3 regions of the Streptomyces sp. NBC_00554 genome follow, and region 2 is predicted to be linked to each of the others. Evidence: riboswitches for the same ligand, from Rfam matches in the RefSeq annotation. Region 2 holds a riboswitch; each other region holds the start of a gene.
What was found. Region 2 has a riboswitch for thiamine pyrophosphate ahead of thiO (glycine oxidase ThiO). Riboswitches for the same ligand answer to the same signal wherever they lie in the genome.

Region 1 (6,866 bases), 4.7 Mb from region 2:
CCGAGCAGCCGGGCCACGGCGACCGGCAGCGTCGGGTTGTCGGGCCGCGCGATGAAGACGGTCGCCCCGAACTCACCAAGCGACACCGCGAAGGCGAACCCGGCCGCCACCAGCAGCGCCCGCCGCACCATCGGCAGATCGACCTCGCGCCACACCCGCCACGGCGACGCCCCGAGCACCGCCGCCGCCTCCCGCAACCGCCCGTCCACCGCCCGCAGCACGGGCAGCATCGTCCGTACGACGAAGGGGACACCGACCAGCGCCTGCGCGAGCGGCACCAGGATCCAACTGCTCCTGAGATTCAGCGGCGGTTCGTCGAGCGCGATCAGGAACCCGAACCCGACGGTCACCGCCGACACACCCAGCGGCAGCATCAGCAGCGCGTCGAAGCCGCGCACGAGCCGGCCCGCACGCAGGGTGAGGGCGGCGGCCGCCAGACCGCCGATGAGTACGGCGATGGCGGTGGCGGCGAGCGCGTACTGCAGCGAGTTGCCGATCGCCTCGATCGGCGCAACTAGGAAGATGCCGCTGTCGTCGGAGGTCAGTGCCCTGTAGTACCCGAAGTCGGGCGCGTCCAGGGACCGTTGGACCAGCACGCCGAGCGGCAGCACGAGCAGCACGGCGATGCTCGCGAGCACACCGGCGAGCAGCGCCCACTGCCCGACCCCGCGCGGCCTGCGTGCGGTCACCTCCGGGGACACCAGACGCAGAGCGGTCTCCCGACGCCGTACGGTCCGGGCGTGCACGGCGAGGATCGCGCCCACCGCCACGAACTGGATGATCGTCAGCACCGCCGCCGTGGAGAGGTCGAAGATCTCCGAGGTCTGCCGGTAGATCTCGACTTCGAGGGTCGAGAAGGTGGGACCGCCGAGGATCTGCACGACACCGAAGGAGGTGAAGGTGAAGAGGAAGACCATCAGCGCGGCGGCGGCCACGGCCGGGCTCAGGGCCGGCAGCGTCACCTTGCGCCAGGCCGCGAGTCGGGAGGCGCCGAGCATCCGCGCGGCCTCCTCCTGACGCGGGTCGAGCTGCGACCACAGCCCGCCGACCGTGCGGACGACGACCGCGTAGTTGAAGAAGACATGCGCGAGCAGGATCGCCCAGACCGTCGTGTCCAGTCGTACGCCCCACAGCTCGTCCAGAAGCCCGCCCCGGCCGACCAGCGCAAGGAACGCCGTACCGACGACGACCGTCGGCAGCACGAACGGCACGGTCACCACCGCCCGCAGAACCTGCTTGCCCCTGAAATCGAAGCGCGCGAAGACATACGCGCCGGGGAGCGCGATCAGCAGCGTGAGCGCCGTCGACGCGAGCGCCTGCCAAGTGGTGAACCACAGGACGTGCCGGATGTCGGACTGCGCGAGCACATCCCAGATCCGCCCGAACTGCCAGACCCCGTCGACCTTGAGACCACGGGCCACGATCGCCGCGACCGGGTAGGCGAAGAAGACGCCGAAGAACGCGACGGGCAGGGCCATGAGCCCGAACCGCGCCGCGTCTCCCCGACGGGACTTCTTACGCGCCCGGGGCGTTACTTCAGTACGAGCGAGGTCCACGACTTGACCCACTGGTCACGGTTGTCGGCGATCTTGGCGGGGGCCATGGTCTCGGGGTCCTTGGCCTGCGGACCGAACTCCGTGAACTCGGCCGGCACCTTCGCGCCCTCCACCACCGGGTACACGAACATGTTCAGCGGCATGTCGTCCTGGAACTGCTTCGTGATCAGGAAGTCGATGAGCGCCTCGCCGCCCTTGGTGTTCTTCGCGTTGCTCAGCAGCCCCGCGTACTCGACCTGCCGGAAGCAGGTGCCGGTCGCGACGCCGGTCGGCGCGGTCGTCGGCTTCGGGTCGGCGTAGATGACCTCGGCGGGCGGCGAGGAGGCGTACGAGACGACGAGCGGCCGGTCCGCCTTGGCCTTCTTGCCCCCGGCCGAGCCGGAGAACTCCTCGTTGTACGCCTGCTCCCAGCCGTCGACGACCTTGACGCCGTTGGCCTTGAGCTTCGTCCAGTAGTCCTGCCAGCCGTCGTCGCCGTACTTCGCGGCGGTCCCGAGCAGGAAGCCGAGGCCGGGCGAGGACGTGGAGGCGTTCTCGGTGACGAGGAGGTTCTTGTACTCGGGCTTGATCAGGTCGTCGAAGGACTGCGGCGGCGTCAGCTTGTGCTCGCTGAAGTAGGCCTTGTCGTAGTTGACGCAGATGTCACCCGAGTCGATGGGCGTGACCCGGTGCTTGTCCTCGTCGACCCGGTACTCCGGGAGGATCAGGTCCGAGCCCTTGGCCTCGTACGACTGGAACAGCCCGTTGTCGAGCGCGCGGGACAGCAGGGTGTTGTCGACGCCGAAGAAGACGTCGCCCTGCGGATTGTCCTTGGTGAGGATCGCCTTGTTGACGGCCTGCCCGGCGTCGCCGTCCTTGAGGACCTTGACGGTGTACCCGGACTCCTTCTCGAAGGCGCTCAGCACGTCCTTGGAGTAGGTGAAGGAGTCATGACTGACGAGGGTGACGGTCTTGGAGTCAGCGTCACTGCTCCCGCTGCCGGACGAGCCGCACGCGGACAGCGTGACCAGCCCCAGGCCGACAACGACGGCCGTGATCGTCCTCTTCTTGCTCACTGATTTCCTCCTGGGATGACCAGGAAGAGACGCGGCCCTGCCCGGGAACCCCTGAGAGTTCCCGGGCAGGGCGCAACAGCTTGAGTATTGACCGAACTTCCTACCCAGAATGACCTGGGCAAGGTTCTGAGGGTCTGCGGCCCACCGGTGACCCGGCTACCGCACTCTCAGCGCTGTGGCGCTCCCCTGTCGGAATATGAAGATGTGGATTGTGCGGTTGTTCCCAGCCAGGTTACCGCTCGGTGGCCGCGAGCTGACCGCAGGCCCCGTCGATCTCCTGACCACGGGTGTCCCGGACGGTGACCGGCACCCCGTGGGCCGCGATCGCCTCGACGAACGCCTTCTCGTCCTCGGGCCGCGAGGCGGTCCACTTCGAACCCGGGGTCGGGTTCAGCGGGATGAGATTGACATGCACGGGCTTGCCCTTGAGCATCCGCCCGAGCCGGTCACCACGCCACGCCTGGTCGTTGATGTCCCTGATCAGCGCGTACTCGATGGAGAGCCGGCGCCCCGACTTGGCCGCGTACTCCCAGCCGGCGTCCAGCACCTCCCGCACCTGCCACCGCGTGTTCACGGGTACGAGGGTGTCGCGCAGCTCGTCGTCCGGCGCGTGGAGAGAAATGGCGAGGCGGCACTTGAAGCCCTCGTCGGAGAACCGGTTGATCGCCGGGACAAGCCCGACGGTCGACACGGTGATGCCACGCTGCGAGAGGCCGAGCCCGTCGGGCTCGGGGTCGGTCAGCGCACGGATCGCGCCGACCACCCTCTTGTAGTTGGCGAGCGGCTCACCCATGCCCATGAAGACGATGTTGCTGAGCCGCGACGGACCGCCCGGGATCTCCCCATCCCTGAGCGCCCGCATACCGTCCACGATCTGGTGCACGATCTCGCCGGTGGAGAGATTCCGGTCCAGCCCGGCCTGCCCGGTCGCACAGAACGGGCAGTTCATCCCGCACCCGGCCTGCGAGCTGATGCACATGGTCACCCGGTCCGGGTACCGCATCAGCACGGACTCGACGAGCGTGCCGTCGAAGAGCCGCCACAGCGTCTTGCGCGTGGTCTCCTGGTCGGTCGACAGATGCCGCACGACCGTCATCAGCTCAGGAAGCAACGCCTCCTGAAGCTTCCCGCGCGAGGCGGCCGGGATGTCCGTCCACTCCGCGGGGTCGTGCGCGTACCGCGCGAAGTAGTGCTGCGACAGCTGCTTGGCACGAAACGGCTTCTCACCGATCGCGGCAACCGCCTCTTTACGCTCGGCAGGCGTGAGATCGGCGAGATGCCGCGGCGGCTTCTTGGCTCCGCGCGGGGCGACGAATGTGAGTTCTCCGGGCTTAGGCATGGCTGTACCAGTGTCGCAGACATACGGAGGGGGACTCGCCGCCCTGTGGACAACGAGCCCCCAACCGATAAAACCGCAGGTCAGCCGGACCCGACGAAGATCACCAGCAGCAGCCACACGACCGGAGCCGTGGGCAGAAGCGAGTCCAGCCGGTCCATGATGCCGCCGTGGCCCGGCAACAGCGTGCCCATGTCCTTGATGCCCAGGTCCCGCTTGATCATGGACTCGCCGAGGTCACCCAGCGTGGCGCTGGCCGCGACCGCGAGGCCGAGGAGCAGGCCCTGCCACCAGGTGCCGTCGTCGATCAGGAACTCCATGCACAGCGCGCCCGCCGCCATCGCGAAGGTGACCGCTCCGACCAGGCCCTCGCGGGTCTTGCCGGGGCTGATGCGCGGCGCGAGCTTGTGCTTGCCGAAGCGCCAGCCGATCGCGTACGCGCCGGTGTCGCTGACCACGGCGAGCAGCAGGAACGTGAGCACCCGCCAGGAGCCGTCGTCGGCCGTGAGCATCAGCGCGACGAAGGTGGCCAGGAACGGGATGTAGAAGGCCGCGAAAACGCCGGCCGTGACGTCCTTCAGGTAGCCCTCGGGGGGCTCCGTCATACGCCAGACCAGGATGGCCAGTGCGGTGAGCGCCATCGCCACCCAAGCGCCCTCGGCACCCCGGACGTAACCGGAGACGACCATCGCGGCACCGCCGAGCGCCAGTGGCACGAGGGGCGCCTTGATGCCCTTGCGCTCCTGGAGCCGTGACGTGAGCTCCCACAGCCCCACCACCACGGCTACCGCTATCACGCCGATGAACACGGCTTTGACGATGAACAACGACGCGACGATCACCGCGCCGAGCCCGACGCCCACCCCTATGGCCGCGCCCAAGTCGCGTCCCGCGCTCTTCTTCTGCGGTGCGGGGGCGGGCTGTGGGGCGCTGGGCATGGGCTCCTGCGGCTTCTGCGACGAGTCCCCGTAGGGCGCCGTCGCCGGTGTGTCGTCGCGGAACAGGGGACCGCTCAGCCGAGCGGCCCCCCGGTCGTCATCCTGGTCTCCGCCATGTGCGGGTACGTCGGGCACGATGGGCATGGGCCGAGTGTGCTGCGCGTCATACGCATCGTACGTGGGACCCGCCGGGGCAGCCCCCTGGACAGGCCCCTGCTCGGACGGCCCCCAGTACCCGGCTTGTGGCGGCGCCCCCCAGGAAGAGTCGTTCATCAGACCTCGAGCAGCTCCGCTTCCTTGTGCTTGAGGAGCTCGTCCACCTGGGCGGCGTACTTCGCCGTGGTGTCGTCGAGTTCCTTCTCCGCACGGCGGCCCTCGTCCTCGCCGACCTCGCCGTCCTTGACCAGCTTGTCGATGGTCTCCTTCGCCTTGCGGCGGACGGAGCGGATCGAGATCTTGGCGTCCTCACCCTTGGTCTTGGCGACCTTGATGTACTCCTTGCGGCGCTCCTGGGTCAGCTCCGGGAACACCACCCGGATGATGTTGCCGTCGTTGCTCGGGTTGACACCCAGGTCGGAATCGCGGATCGCCTGCTCGATGTTGCGCATCGCGCTCTTGTCGAACGGGGTCACCACCGCCATACGCGGCTCGGGCACCGAGAACGAGGCCAGCTGGTTGATCGGCGTCAGCGCGCCGTAGTAGTCGGCCACGATCTTGTTGAACATCGCCGGGTGCGCACGGCCGGTGCGGATCGCGGCGAAGTCCTCCTTGGCGACCACGACGGCCTTCTCCATCTTCTCCTCGGCCTCGAGGAGGGTCTCTTCGATCACCACTTGCTCCTGCGTGTCTTGAGTAGGCCCGGCAGCTGTTCCTCGTAGGGGTGGCAGCCGGCTGCGTCGCGTCTTATTCCTGCACGGTTCCGGACCGGCAGGACATTGTCCATCCCCCGGTCAGGGTCCGTACCCGGTCGGGGCCCGTCCCCGATCAGGGTCCTTGCCCGGTCCGGGTTCGACCCCTGTCGGAGTCGGTTCCCGTCAGGCCCGGCTGCTGTGTTCACCCACGAGTGTGCCGATCTTCTCACCCTTGACGGCCCGCGCGATATTGCCCTCCGTCAGAAGCTCGAAGACCAGGATGGGCAGCTTGTTGTCCCGGCACAGCGTGATGGCGGTCATGTCGGCGACCTTGAGGTCGCGGGTGATGACCTCGCCGTAGCTGAGCGAGTCGAACTTAACCGCTTCGGGGTTGGTCTTCGGGTCGGAGTCGTAGACCCCGTCGACACCGTTCTTGCCCATCAGCAGGGCCTCGGCGTCGATCTCCAGGGCGCGCTGCGCGGCGGTGGTGTCGGTGGAGAAGTACGGCATGCCCATACCGGCGCCGAAGATGACCACACGGCCCTTCTCCAGGTGCCGTACGGCGCGCAGCGGGATGTACGGCTCGGCGACCTGCCCCATGGTGATGGCGGTCTGGACACGGCTGTCGATGCCTTCCTTCTCCAGGAAGTCCTGGAGGGCCAGGCAGTTCATGACCGTGCCGAGCATGCCCATGTAGTCGGAGCGCGCCCGGTCCATGCCGCGCTGCTGGAGTTCGGCGCCGCGGAAGAAGTTGCCGCCGCCGATGACGACCGCGATCTGGGCGCCGCCGCGCACGACGGCCGCGATTTCGCGGGCGATCTTGTGCACCACGTCGGGGTCGACGCCCAGTCCGCCGCCACCGGCGAACGCCTCGCCGGAAAGCTTCAGCATGAAGCGTCCCGTGCCTTTGCCGTCGTCGGTCTTCTCGCCCTTGTCGGCCTGCGTGGTGGTCATGGGTCTCTCGCCTCTTTACGTGTCACACATACAAAGAAGGCCATTGCCGGTGGGGTGTTGTTCGCATCCCATGCTCGGCAATGGCCTCCTCGTCAGATCTGCTGTCGTCCGACACGCACGCGCGCGTGCCCACGTACGCGGACGACTGCTGTCGACCCTAGCGGGGTCGGGCGTCG
Region 2 (6,866 bases):
ACCGATCACAGAGCCGTTGGGCACGTCGTCGCTGAACTCCCGGGTGACCAGGCCCGCCGCCAGGCCGCCGTCCTCCAGCGCGGCCTTCGCCTTCGCCAGAGTGGAGCCCTGGAGGTCGGGCACCTTCACCGTCTCCGGGCCGTCGGAGATGGTCAGGTTCACCGAGTCGTTGTCACGGATCTTGGCGCCGACGTCCGGGTCGCTGCTGATGACGGTGCCGCGCTCCACGGTGTCGCTGTACGCGTGCTCGACCTGCCCGGTGTCGAGCCCGGCGTCCGCCAGCCGGTCCTTGGCCTCCGCCTCGGTGACCGCCAGGACCGCCGGGACCTTGGTGAACTGGCCGGAGTTGATGTACCAGACGCCCGCGCCGACACCGAGCACCAGCAGGAGCGCCGTGACGATCGCGAGCATTCCGCGCCGGGAGCCGCCCGGGGCACGTCGCGAGGGCGGGCCCGGCTCGGACGCGAACTGGCTGGTCCGCTCGAACCGGCTGGTCGGGTTGAGCACGGCGGCATCGGCGTACTCGGCGGGCTCGTTCACCGGCAGCGGGCGCGGCACGGACAGCGAGCGCGGGATCACACTCGTACGGTCCTCGGCGTTGTGGTGCCCCGTGGCGAGTGCCTGCGGCGGTACGGCGTCGAGCTGCTCGGCGCTGAGCCCTGCCCGCGCCTCGAGGACCTGTCCCAGCAGCGCCACCGCGTCGTGCGGGCGCACTGCGGGGTTGCGCGCGGTCGCGGAGGTGACCAGCTCGTCGAGCTGGTACGCCAGCCCCGGCACGGCGGCCGACGGCGGCGGTACGTCCGCGTGGAGGTGCTGGTAGAACACCTGGGCGGGGGAGTCCCCGGAGTGCGGCTTGTCGCCGGTCAGCATCTCGTAGAGGACGATTCCGCAGGCATACACGTCGACGCGGGCGTCGGCGGTGCCGTGCTCGATCTGCTCGGGGGCGAGATACGAAACGGTGCCGAGGACGGCTCCCGTCGTGTTCGTGACGGTGTCCACGGCCCGTACGAGCCCGAAGTCCGCCACCTTGACCCGGCCGTCATCCCCTATGAGGACGTTCTCCGGCTTCATGTCGCGGTGCACGAAGCCGGCGCGGTGCGCGGCGCCGAGCGCGGCGAGCACCGGCTCCAGGATGTCCAGCGCGGCCCTCGGCTGGAGGGCTCCGCGCTCGCGCAGCACGTCACGCAGGGTGCACCCGGCGACGTACTCCATGGCCAGATAGACGTACGACCCGTCCGTCCCCTGGTCGAAGACCTGCACCACATTGGGGTGTGCGAGCCGGGCCACCGACTTGGCCTCGCGGATGAACCGCTCCACGAACGAGCCGTCGGCGGCCAGCGCCGGGTGCATCACCTTGAGGGCGAGCACGCGGTCGAGGCGGGTGTCCAGGGCCCGGTAGACCGTGGCCATCCCGCCGACCGCGATCCGCGCGTCGACGCGATAGCGGCCGTCGAGCAGCTGCCCGACAAGCGGGTCCTGAAGGGTCGTATCCACGCAGGTGAGTGTACGAGCCGCCACTGTCAGCCCCCACCCGTTCAGCCGATACCGGGGCTGTACTGAAGCCGACCTGTGACGCACGTCGCAGGACGGAGAACCACGCGGCAGCCGCCGACGGCGCGGGACCCCCACAGGAGACCCGCACCTTCCAACGGACTGGAAACGGGCGGTGCGCGGGCGGGGAAGTCCTGAGGCAGCAACCACGGACGGCAGTCAGAAGGCAGGCCGCTCCGGATCCAGCCGAGCCAGCCCCTCCGCAGGAGACGACGCCTCGGCGAGGTACCGCCGAGGAATCCGCCCCGCGCGATAGGCGAGCCGCCCCGCCTCCACCGCATGCCGCATGCCCTCGGCCATGAGCACGGGCTCCTGCGCCCGGGTCACGGCCGAGGCGAGCATCACACCCGCACACCCCAGCTCCATCGCGAGCGCGGCATCGGACGCCGTACCGGCCCCCGCGTCCAGAATGACCGGCACGCGCGCGTGCTCCACGATCAGCTGGAAGTTGTGCGGATTGCGGATCCCGAGCCCGGATCCGATGGGCGAGCCCAACGGCATGATCGCGGCGCAGCCGACGTCTTCCAGCTTCCGCGCGAGAACCGGGTCGTCGTTCGTGTAAGGCAGCACGGTGAACCCGTCGTCCACCAGCGTCTCCGCCGCGTCGAGCAGTTCGATCGGATCGGGCAGCAGGGTGCGCTCGTCGGCGATGACCTCCAGCTTGATCACGTCGGTGCCGAGAGCCTCCCGCGCGAGACGGGCGGTCAGTACGGCCTCCCCGGCGGTGAAGCACCCCGCCGTGTTCGGCAGCACCCGGATGCCGAGCCGGTCGAGCACGGACAGCACCGAACCGTGCACGGAAGCGTTTACGCGCCGCATCGCGACCGTCGTCAGCTCCGTGCCGGAGGCGACGAGCGAGCGCTCCAGGACGTCGAGGCTGGGCGCACCCCCCGTACCCATGATCAGACGGGACGAGAAGGATGTACCACCGAGGACAAAGGGATCGTCGGCCATGGGTCAGCCTCCTTGGACGGCGGTGAGGACTTCGACGCGGTCTCCCTCGGAGAGGGAGGTGGACGACCACTGCCCGCGCGGGACGACGGTTTCGTTGAGCGCGGCGGCGACGCCGGACGGGGCCGGGGTGAGCGCCGCGACGAGCGTGTCGAGAGCGGTTCCCGCGGCGATCCGCTGCCGCTCTCCGTTGACGAAGACGCTGACGAGGAGGTTCATGCGGGCTGCTCCGTGAGGGCCGGGCTGAAGCGCTTGGGGGTGAAGGGGCGTGCCACTTCCGGGAGTTCGCCGGTGGCCAGGGCATGCGCCAGCGCGTCACCGGTGACGGGGGTCAGCAGGACGCCGTTGCGGTAGTGCCCGGTCGCCAGCAGGAGCCCGTCGAGTTCGGTGGGGCCGAGCAGCGGCGCGTTGTCCGGCGAGCCGGGGCGCAGTCCGGCGCGCGTCTCGGTGAGCGGCAGCTCGGTGATCCCGGGGACCAGCTCATGGGCGTCGCGCAGCAGCTCGTACACGCCGCCCGCGGTCACCGTCGTGTCCCAGCCCAGCTCCTCGTTGGTCGCGCCCACGACGAGCTCGCCGTTCTCACGCGGCACGAGATAGACATGGCTGCCGCGGACGACGGCACGCACGGTCCGGCTCAGGAAGGGCGCGTACGGCTTCGGCACGGTCAGCCGCAGCACCTGCCCCTTCACCGGGCGCACGGGTGGCAGTACGGCTTCGGGAACGCCCGCGAGGCGCCCGCTGAGGCTGCCCGCGGCGAGGACCACCTGCTCCGCCGACAGCTCCGTGCCGTCGGCGGTGACGACTCCGGCGGCCCGGTCCCGTACGACGGTCAGGCGCTCGGCCCACGTCCGGTGGAACACCACTCCGGCCCGCTCGCACGCCGTGACCAGGGCCTTGGCGAGCCGGCGCGGATCGACCTGGTGGTCGCCGTCGACCCGCAGTCCGCCGCGTACGCCGGGCGCGAGCATCGGTTCGAGGCGGCGGCACTCACGCCCGCTGAGCCACTCCGAGTCGAGCCCCGACTGACGTTGCAGGGCGTGCAGTTCACGCAGGTGGGCGCGGTCGTCGGCGTCGAGTGCGACGGCCAGGGTGCCGCACCGGCGGTAGCCGAGGTCCTGGCCCGTCGCCTCGGTGAGCTCGGCGACGAAGTCCGGGTAGCGGTCCGCGGAGGCGAGGTTGAGGCCCAGCAGGGTCTGCTCGCCGTAGTGCAGTTCCGTGACGGCGGCGAGCATTCCGGCCGCGACCTGCGCGGCGCCACCGCCGGGCTCGGGGTCCAGGAGCGCGGTAGTGAACCCGCGCTGCGCGGCCCGCCAGGCCGTCACAAGACCGATGATTCCGCCCCCGATGACAAGGACGTCCGAGGTGCCCGAAGACTGGAATGCAAGAGATGCGAGAGATGCGTCTGATGTCTGGGATGTGTCTGACGGTGTACGCGACATGGGCGTCCAGCCCCTCCCTTCGCCGGCATGACCCGGATCAGGTTCGTACGGTCGGAGGCCGTCCCAGCCTCCCTCTCAGCCCGGTGCGTCCGGACTCCCGCGAGTGCTTTACGTTGGCCAGCCTAGCCCGCTGCGGTATGTCTCAGTAAGGGAGCCCGCGTCCATGGCCCGTTCGCTCGACGGCCTCGTCCTGTCCCCGGTTGCCGACCAGGCACCAGGTCAGGTGGGTACCCGCACCCGGTTCACCTACCACGAGCGGAACGGCGAGATCTGGGCCGACTACGCGGGCGGCGATGTCGTACGCGGGCATCTCCTGGGTACCCGCGAGGGTGACCGTCTCGACTTCCGGTACGTGCAGTTGAAGCGCGACGGCAGCACCTCCTCGGGGCATTGCGTGTCCCGCGTGGCGGAGCTGCCCGACGGGCGCGTGCGGCTGGAGGAGACCTGGGAGTGGGAGTCGCAGCGAGGCAGTGGGACGAGCGTCGTGGAAGAGGTCGGGCCGAGCGACGTGGACGAGGCCGGGACGAGCGGCGCAGGTCAGGACGGGCGATGTGGAACAGGTCACTGAGCACGCCCGCTGACTGACAAATCGTCAGCTGTCTATGGTGATCAGGTGACCGAGAAGACGCGGGTTCAGGAACGGACGGTACGGCAGGTCGTCGTCGTGGGCGCCGGCATGGCGGGCGTGCAGACCGCGGTCGCCCTGCGAGAACAGGGCTTCGACGGCGGTGTGACGCTGATCGGGGCGGAACCGCACCAGCCGTACGACCGGCCACCGCTGTCCAAGGCCGTGCTGCTCGGCAAGGCCGAGGGCTCCGCCTTCGACATCGACTTCGAGGCACTGGGCATCGAACTGCAGCTCGGCCGCGAGGCGCTCGGCGTCCGCCCCGAGGACCATGAGCTGGACACCGCCACGGGCCCGGTGCCCTACGACGTCCTGGTCGTCGCGACCGGCGCCGAACCGATCCGGCTGCCGGGCGCGGAGGGCGTCCCCGGGGTCCATCTGCTGCGCACCCTGGACGACGCCGAGCGGCTGCGTCCGGTGCTCGCCCAGCAGCACGACATCGTGGTGGTCGGGGCGGGCTGGATCGGCGCAGAGTTCGCCACGGCGGCGCGTGACGCGGGGTGCGTGGTGACCGTCGTCGAGGCCGCCGACCGGCCGCTCGCCGGGGCGTTGCCCGCCGAGGTCGCCGAGCCGATGGCCGCCTGGTACGCGGACAGCGGGGCCGAATTGCGCACGCACGCGCGCGTGGAGCGCATCGAGCCCGGCGCGGTGGTCCTGGACGACGGCTCCCGGGTGCCCGCGGACGCCGTGGTCGTCGGCATCGGCGCGCGCCCCGCCACCGCCTGGCTCAGCGGCTCGGGCATCGAGCTCGGCGCCCACCGCGAGGTCGTGGCCGACGACCATCTGCGCACCTCCGCTCCGGACGTCTACGCGGTCGGCGACTGCGCTTCCTTCCCTTCGGGCCGGTACGAGGACCGCCTTCTGGTCCACCACTGGGACAACGCCCTCCAGGGCCCGCGCACGGTGGCGGCGAACATCATCGGCGAATCCCCCGTCGCGTACGACCCCGTCCCGTACTTCTGGTCCGAGCAGTTCGGACGCTTCGTCCAGTACGTCGGCCACCACGCCCCCGCCGACACCACCGTCTGGCGCGGCGACCCGTCCGGCGCCGCCTGGACGGTCTGCTGGCTCCACGACGGCCGCCTGGTCGCCCTCCTGGCGGTCGGCCGCCCCAGGGATCTGGCGCAGGGCCGCAAACTCATCGAGGCGGGCACCCTGATGAACCCGGAGCTGCTGTCGGACCCGGCGCGACCGCTGAAGACGGCGACGGCGTAGGCGGAACGGATTCGCCGCCGAGGGGGCGGCCATCAGCGGTCCTGATCGGTTTTGGGTGTTTTGCGCCCTGTCGGGGCGGGACTCGGGTACCGAGTGTCAGTCCGGGATGGCAGGCTTGTCCCGTGACCGAGATTGACGCAAAGATCGATGCTCTCGTACCCGCCTGGCTCACCCTCCCCGACATCGCCGAGCAGTTCGGCGTCGAGGTGACCCGAGTCCGGCAGCTGGTCAAGGAGGGCCAGGTGATCGCCGTACGCCGTGGTGAGAACCGCGCGCTGCACGTCCCTGCCGCCTTCATCGACGGGGACAAGGTGGTCAAGGGCCTGACAGGCACCCTGACGCTCCTGAGGGACGACGGTTTCTCCGACGAAGAGATGCTCGAGTGGCTCTTCACCCCCGACCCGAGCCTGCCCGGTACCCCCGCGCAGGCTCTCAGCGAGAATCGCGGCACGGAGGTGAAGCGTCGCGCCCAGGCGCTCGCCGTCTGACCTGAACAGACCGTCCGACGTCCGGACCACGGCGGCCACGGACCACCCCGGCCGCCGTGGTCCCCACGCACCGACAATGGGGGACACACCCATGCCCGACAACGCCGCCGCGGCCGCACGCGCCCAGCTCGCCGACGCCCGCGTGTACCTGTGCACGGACGCCCGCAAGCGCCAGGGTGACCTCGCCGATTTCCTGGACGTGGTCCTGGAGGGCGGCGTCGACATCGTGCAGCTGCGCGACAAGGGCATGGAGGCGGCCGAGGAACTGGAACACCTCCAGGTCTTCGCGGACGCCTGCGCACGCCACGGCAAGCTCCTCGCGGTCAACGACCGGGCGGATGTCGCCCACGCGATCGGTGCCGACGTGCTCCATCTGGGCCAGGGCGACCTCCCGGTTCCCGCGGCCCGCGCCATCCTCGGCGACCAGGTCCTCCTGGGCCGCTCCACGCACGCCGAGTCCGAGGCCGCAGCGGCCGCCGTCCAGGAGGGCGTGGACTACTTCTGCACCGGCCCCTGCTGGCCCACCCCCACCAAGCCGGGCCGCCACGCACCCGGCCTCGACCTGGTCCGGTACACGGCCTCGCTGGGCACCGACCG
Region 3 (6,866 bases), 2.3 Mb from region 2:
AGTGCGAGACATCAGAGAACCCGGAATCAGTGCCCCGGACTTGGGGCGACGGGCGGAGAGGCAAGGACAAGGGCGATGCGAGAGATCTTCAACGGGATGCCGTGGTGGGTGAAGTGGGTCGCGGTGCCGGTCATCGCCCTCGTGGTGTTCGGCGGCCTGATAGCGACCGTCGTCGGCTTCGTCATCGGTCTGCTCTTCAAGGCGCTGATCTTCGTCGCGCTGGTCGGCGGACTGATCTACGTCGTGCGGAAGTTCACGACGAGTTCGTCGTCGCGCAGTGACTGGTGAGGCGTGAGTGACGCGTGAGCGGGCGAGCGATCGGTAACGGGTAGGCAATCGGTAACGGGTGAACCCGTAAAGGGAAGCCGAGGTTCCCTCGGGCGAGGGAAGTTTTCCGGCGGGGCCGTCTGCGAGCGGTGGCGGGCGGTTAAAGTCCGGAAGCTCGACGCGGGGTCGACCCCGCGGGCAGCGCACACTTCCCTCCCGTGTCCCCCCGCACGGGCGGTTCCCCTCGCGCTCAGGGAGTGCCCCTTGGCCACGGTTGACACCGCACCCGCAACCTCGCACGCTGCACCCGTCCAGCGATCCGGCGCTCCCGCTGGGTCACGCGTCCCGCCGGCCCAGCCACGCACATCGCCCGCAGAGGCACACCTGGCACAGGCTTCGCCGGCAGAGGCGCACGGCGCAGGGGCCCCGACCGCCGAGGCAGACACTCCGCCAGCGGGGACGCGGACCCAGCCCGAGGCCGCACACGCCCTGCTCTCGGGGTCACGAACGCCCCCGGCAGAGGCCGCGCCCCTGGAGCCGCACCCCACGACCCTCATCGGCTCCGTGCAGCGGGCGATGCGCCTTCTGGAGGCCGTCTCGGCGCGCGAGCACGGAGCGCCCGCCAAACAACTGGCCCGGGAGGCAGGACTCGCGCTGCCGACGGCGTACCACCTGCTGCGCACTCTGGCCCACGAGGGCTATCTACGCCGCGAGAAGGGGCTGTTCTTCCTCGGCGAGGCCGCCGAGCGGTTGAGCAGCAGCGGGGCCCAGCAGAAACGTCGCAGCACGATGAGCGACGCGCTCGCACACTGGCGCGATTCGATCGGTGTACCGGTGTACTACGCGACGTACCGCGACGGCGAGATCGAGATCATGTGCGTCGCCGACAGCCCGGGCAATCCCGCGGTCGAGGAGTGGGCCGACTTCCGTGAGACCGCGCACGCCCACGCGATCGGACAGTGCCTGTTGTCACAGCTGGACGAGAAGGCCCGCAGGGATCACCTCGACCGCTATCCAGTGCAGTCGATCACCCCGTACACGGTGCGCGACAGCGACAGCCTGTTGCGGCGCCTGGAGCGCGTCGGCCGGATGGAGCCCGTGATCGAACGGCAGGAGTACGCGCTGGGCACGGTCTGCGCCGCGATTCCCATCACGGCCGGCACCACCGCGTCGACCATGGCCATCTCCGTACCGTCGCACCAGGCCGACCGACTGCTCCCCGCCGCGCGCCGGTTGCAGGGCGAAATCGGCAGGCTGCTAGGGACACTCGCCATCTCTATCAGTATCTGAAAACTCACTCCTTGTGATCTGCCGTGTACGTTGAGCAAGATTTCAGCAGTGTCAGGGGGACTATTCCTGGCCAGTCGACGGCAAACGGCGGGGTAGGCGATGCGCGAGTCGGTGCAGGCAGAGGTCATGATGAGCTTCCTCGTGTCGGAGGAGCTTTCCTTCCGCATTCCGGTGGAGCTGCGATACGAGACCTGTGATCCGTATGCCGTGCGGCTGACCTTTCATTTGCCCGGTGACGCGCCCGTGACCTGGGCGTTCGGGCGGGAGTTGCTGGTCGACGGCGTGGGCCGGCCGTGTGGCGACGGTGATGTGCACATCGCGCCCGCCGACCCGGACGCGTTCGGTGAGGTGCTGATCCGGCTTCAAGTGGGCGGCGATCACGCGCTGTTCCGGTCCGGGGCGGCGCCGCTCGTGGCGTTCCTCGACCGTACGGACAAGCTCGTGCCGCTCGGGCAGGAGCGTTCCCTCGCGGACTTCGACACACATCTCGACGAGGCGCTGGACCGCATCCTGGCGGAGGAGCAGAGCGCGGGCTGAAGCGCCTTCGATGCCCCCATGTGGAGTAACGCTTCCTCAAGTGGTCACGGTCTCGGCCACCGGAACTCGGCACCAGGGGACGGGCCACTGGACGGAGCCAAGTGGCCGGAGGGCCGGGCGACTTCAGTGCTTGCGGCGGCGACCCTTCCCGCCCCGTACCGGCGTCCTGGCCCCCACCGGCTCAGCAGGGGCGGTGGGAGCCTCCGGTCGGCCGGCCGGAGCCCCGGGGCGGTCGGCCGAGACCACCAGGGCGGCCAGCAGGGTGGTGACCGGTACCGCGGCGACCAGGCCGATCGAGCCGACCAGCGTGCGCACGATCTCCTCGGCGACCAGTTCGCTGTTGGCGACCGTGCCCACGCTGCTCTCCGCGATCGAGAAGAGCAGCAGCAGCGGCAGCGCCGCGCCCGCGTACGCCAGGACGAGCGTGTTGACGACCGACGCGATGTGGTCGCGGCCGATGCGGATGCCCGCGCGGTACAGCCCGCGCCAGCCCATCGAAGGGTTCGCCTCGTGCAGTTCCCAGACCGCGGAGGTCTGCGTCACCGTCACGTCGTCGAGCACACCGAGCGAACCGATGATGATGCCCGCGAGCAGCAGACCGCTCATGTCGATGGACGGATAAAGGCCGTGGATCAGACCGGTGTTGTCGTCGGTGTTCCCGGTGAGTGACGCCCAGTCGATGAACCCGGAGCCGAGCAGCCCGATCAGCAGCAGCGAGAGCAGCGTGCCGATCACCGCCACCGAGGTCCGCGCCGACAGCCCATGGCACATGTAGAGCGCGATCAGCATGATGGCACTGGATCCGACGACCGCCACGACCAGCGGGTTCGAGCCCTGCAGGATCGCGGGCAGGATGAAGAGCGTCAGGATCATGAAGCTGACGGCCAGCGCGATCAGCGCCATGACGCCGCGCATCCGCCCCACGACCACGACGACCAGCGCGAAGATCCCGGCGAGCACCGTCATCGGGATCCTGCGGTTCACATCGGTGACCGAGTACTGCAAGTCCTTGGGCGCGGAGGGCTCGTACGCGACCACGACCTTCTGGCCCTCGTGCAACTGGCGTGACTGGTCCGGCTGGACGATCTCGGTGAACGTACGGCCCTTGTCGTCGCCGGTGTCGACCCGGATCGTCGCCTTCTTGCAGTCGCCCGTCGCCTGCTGCTGCGCGGAGGAGCCCTCGGCGGTGGACGTGTCGCCGGTCGGCGTCTCCCCCGAGGCGTTCACGGAATCGCAGTCCACCTTGTCGACCTTGGTGACCGTCGCCTGCTGGGTCTGCCGGTCGAAACCGACACCGGTGCGCTCGTGCCCCGGGGCGCCGCCCGGCCAGAGCACCACGAGACCCACGACGACCGCGGCGGCGAAGGGGATCAGCACCGCGCCGATGACCTTGCGCAGATGCTTGGAGACGGGAGCGGCGGGGCCATGGCTGTGACTGTGCGAGTGTCCGTGGCCGTCGCCCGGTCCGTGCCCGCCACCGGATCCCTGCCCGCCGCCCGGCCTTTGACCGTCGCCGGGTCCTCCGCCACCGCCCGGACCGTGTCCGTGGCCGTCGCCAGGACCATGTCCGTGGGGCGGCTCGGACGGCGGAATCGGGGGCTGCTGCATCGTGGTCACCGACCGATCATCGCAAGAACGGACAGGGCCCACTGTTCAGCGCGCCCGATGTGACGCTAGCGTGGAGGCACCTTTGCACACGCGGGAGCTCGGAGCACCGGGCTGAGAGGGCGCTGACCTTCGTCGTAGCGATGTTTCACATGAAACATCGGCAGACGGAAGCCGCTGCGTCGACCGCCGAACCTGTTACCGGGTAATGCCGGCGTAGGGAGTAGGTCTCATGACCAACAAGGACGCACGCACGCCTGCCTCCAGCCAGACGGACGGGGTTTCCGCACCGTCCCAGAACGGCGAGGCCGGGCAGTCCATCGGCTGGCACAAGGCGTATGTCGGGGGTTCGCGCCCCGACCTGCGGGTGCCGGTCCGTCAGGTGCACCTCACCAACGGGCAGTCCGTCACGCTGTACGACACCTCCGGCCCGTACACCGATCCGACCGTCGACACCGATGTGCGCCGGGGTCTGGCGCCGCTGCGCGAGAACTGGATCATCGCCCGCGGCGACACCGAGGAGTACGCGGGGCGCCCGCTCCGCCCCGAGGACGACGGGATCAAGCACACCTCACCGCGCGGAGGTCTCCGCAACCTCGACGCGGTCTTCCCGGGGCGGCCGCGCCAGCCGCGCCGGGGCCGCTCCGGACTGGCTGTGACGCAGCTCGCGTACGCCCGTCGCGGCGAGATCACGCCCGAGATGGAGTTCGTGGCGGTCCGCGAGAACGTGGACGCCGAGGTCGTACGCGAGGAGATCGCCGCCGGTCGCGCGGTGCTGCCCGTGAACGTCAACCACCCGGAGATCGAGCCGATGATCATCGGCAAGCGGTTCCTGGTGAAGGTCAACGCCAACATCGGCAACTCCGCGGTGACCTCCTCGATCGAGGAGGAGGTGGACAAGATGACCTGGGCTACGAAGTGGGGTGCCGACACGGTCATGGACCTGTCCACCGGCCGTAACATCCACACCACCCGCGAGTGGGTGCTGCGCAACTCCCCCGTCCCCATCGGCACGGTTCCGCTCTACCAGGCGTTGGAGAAGGTGGACGGCCGCGCCGAGGAGCTGACCTGGGACATCTACAAGGACACGGTCATCGAGCAGGCCGAGCAGGGCGTGGACTACATGACGGTCCACGCGGGCGTGCGCCTGCCGTTCGTGCCGCTGACCGCGAACCGCAAGACCGGCATCGTCTCGCGCGGCGGCTCGATCATGGCGGCCTGGTGCCTGGCGCACCACCAGGAGAGCTTCCTCTACGAGAACTTCGAGGAGCTCTGCGAGATCCTCGCGGCGTACGACGTCACCTACTCGCTCGGCGACGGGCTGCGGCCCGGGTCGATCGCGGACGCCAACGACGCGGCGCAGTTCGCGGAGTTGAGGACGCTCGGGGAACTCAACACGATCGCGAAGCGTTTCAATGTTCAGACCATGATCGAAGGCCCGGGACATGTCCCGATGCACAAGATCAAGGAGAACATCGACCTTCAGCAGGAGATCTGTGATGAAGCTCCGTTCTATACGCTCGGCCCGCTGACGACGGACGTCGCGCCTGCGTACGACCACATCACCTCCGGCATCGGTGCCGCGATGATCGCCTGGTGGGGCACGGCCATGCTCTGCTACGTCACGCCCAAGGAGCACCTGGGCCTGCCCAACCGTGACGACGTCAAGACCGGCGTCATCACCTACAAGATCGCCGCCCACGCAGCCGACCTCGCCAAGGGGCACCCAGGTGCGCAGGTATGGGACGACGCGTTGTCCGACGCCCGCTTCGAGTTCCGCTGGGAGGACCAGTTCAACCTGGCCCTCGACCCGGACACGGCACGGGAGTTCCACGACGAGACACTGCCGGCCGAGCCGGCCAAGACGGCCCACTTCTGCTCCATGTGCGGGCCGAAGTTCTGCTCCATGAAGATCTCGCACGACATCCGACGCGAGCACGGAGGCACGCAGACGGAGATCGAGGAGGGTATGGCTCAGAAGTCCAAGGAGTTCGCCGCCGCGGGCAATCGGGTCTATCTGCCGTTGGCGGACTGAGGCCGCGCGTACGAGGGGTGTGGTGGCCGGGGTCGTCCGATGCGCGGAGTTGTGCGCGTATGTGTATCGGACGGCTCCGGTGCCGGGTTCTCTCGGCAGACTGGGCGCATGACATCCACATCCATGAGCAAGGGTGCCAATCTTCCTGTCGAGGCCGGGGCCGTACACGTGGTGCTCGGCTGGTCCGGGGGGTCCGGTGCGCCGGACGCCGATGCCTCCGCGCTGCTGCTCGGTGCGGGTGGACGGGTGCGGGACGACGGGGACTTCGTCTTCTACAACCAGCCGCAGCACGCCTCCCGTGCCGTACGTCATCTCGGGAAGCGGCAGGACGCCGGGGCCACGACGGACACGGTCGAGGTCGACCTGCGTGCCCTGGAGCCGGACATCGAGAGGGTCGTCCTGTGCGCCTCGGCCGACGGGGGCACCTTCGGTGAGCTGTCCGGGCTGACGCTGAGGCTGCTCGACGCCGGGACGCGGGACGAGCTCGCGTACTTCGAGATGGAGGCCACGACGGAGACGGCGTTCATCGGTGGTGAGTTGTATCTGCGGGGCGGTCGGTGGAAGTTCCGTGCGGTCGGACAGGGGTATGCGTCCGGACTCGCGGGCCTGGCCACCGACTTCGGGATCAGTGTGGATGAGGAGCCGGAGGCCGCCGTAGCCTCGCCGACCGTCGCCCCGGCGGCCGCTGCGACTCCCACTGCAAGGGCTACGCCGCCGGCCGCTCCCACGCCCACGCCTGCGCCAACGCCCTCAGCCCCCGCACCCCCTCCGCAGAGCAGCCCTCGCCTCACCAAGGGCGAGGAGCAGCTGCCCCTGGACATGCGCAAGCGGCTCTCCCTGCGCAAGGAGCAGGTGGCGGTCAGTCTGAAGAAGCACGGTGCGGCGGGGGTCAGGGCGCGCGTCATTCTGGTCCTCGACGCCTCCGGATCCATGTCAGGGCTGTACTACAAGGGCGTCGTCGCAGACGTGGTGGAGCGGATGGTCGCGGTCGCCGCGGAGTTGGACGACGACGGGGTGATGCAGGCATGGACGTTCGCGTCCCACCCCGCCCGGCTGCCGGATCTGAGCCCGGGGGAACTGCCGGAGTGGCTGGAGCTTCATGTCCGGGTCGGTGAACTGACCCTGTTCCGGC

Region 1: another riboswitch for thiamine pyrophosphate. It lies ahead of OG266_RS12135 (thiamine ABC transporter substrate binding subunit); the one in region 2 lies ahead of thiO (glycine oxidase ThiO).
Region 3: another riboswitch for thiamine pyrophosphate. It lies ahead of thiC (phosphomethylpyrimidine synthase ThiC); the one in region 2 lies ahead of thiO (glycine oxidase ThiO).

The regions. Positions count from the first base shown of each region.
Region 1 covers NZ_CP107799.1:2,811,446-2,818,311, forward strand. Annotated here, with positions in the region: gene OG266_RS12130 (ABC transporter permease) at 1-1,556, opposite strand, end outside; gene OG266_RS12135 (thiamine ABC transporter substrate binding subunit) at 1,532-2,611, opposite strand; TPP riboswitch at 2,691-2,809, opposite strand; gene rlmN (23S rRNA (adenine(2503)-C(2))-methyltransferase RlmN) at 2,844-3,950, opposite strand; gene OG266_RS12145 (phosphatidate cytidylyltransferase) at 4,031-5,158, opposite strand; gene frr (ribosome recycling factor) at 5,158-5,715, opposite strand; gene pyrH (UMP kinase) at 5,920-6,690, opposite strand.
Region 2 covers NZ_CP107799.1:7,464,868-7,471,733, forward strand. Annotated here, with positions in the region: gene pknB (Stk1 family PASTA domain-containing Ser/Thr kinase) at 1-1,494, opposite strand, end outside; gene OG266_RS32885 (thiazole synthase) at 1,711-2,505, opposite strand; gene thiS (sulfur carrier protein ThiS) at 2,509-2,721, opposite strand; gene thiO (glycine oxidase ThiO) at 2,718-3,941, opposite strand; TPP riboswitch at 3,939-4,052, opposite strand; gene OG266_RS32900 (hypothetical protein) at 4,105-4,509, shown strand; gene OG266_RS32905 (NAD(P)/FAD-dependent oxidoreductase) at 4,618-5,781, shown strand; gene OG266_RS32910 (Rv2175c family DNA-binding protein) at 5,904-6,269, shown strand; gene thiE (thiamine phosphate synthase) at 6,361-6,866, shown strand, end outside.
Region 3 covers NZ_CP107799.1:5,118,924-5,125,789, forward strand. Annotated here, with positions in the region: gene OG266_RS22445 (DUF5326 family protein) at 76-288, shown strand; gene OG266_RS22450 (IclR family transcriptional regulator) at 832-1,557, shown strand; gene OG266_RS22455 (SsgA family sporulation/cell division regulator) at 1,657-2,094, shown strand; gene OG266_RS22460 (YibE/F family protein) at 2,218-3,711, opposite strand; TPP riboswitch at 3,783-3,939, shown strand; gene thiC (phosphomethylpyrimidine synthase ThiC) at 3,932-5,734, shown strand; gene OG266_RS22470 (VWA domain-containing protein) at 5,843-6,866, shown strand, end outside.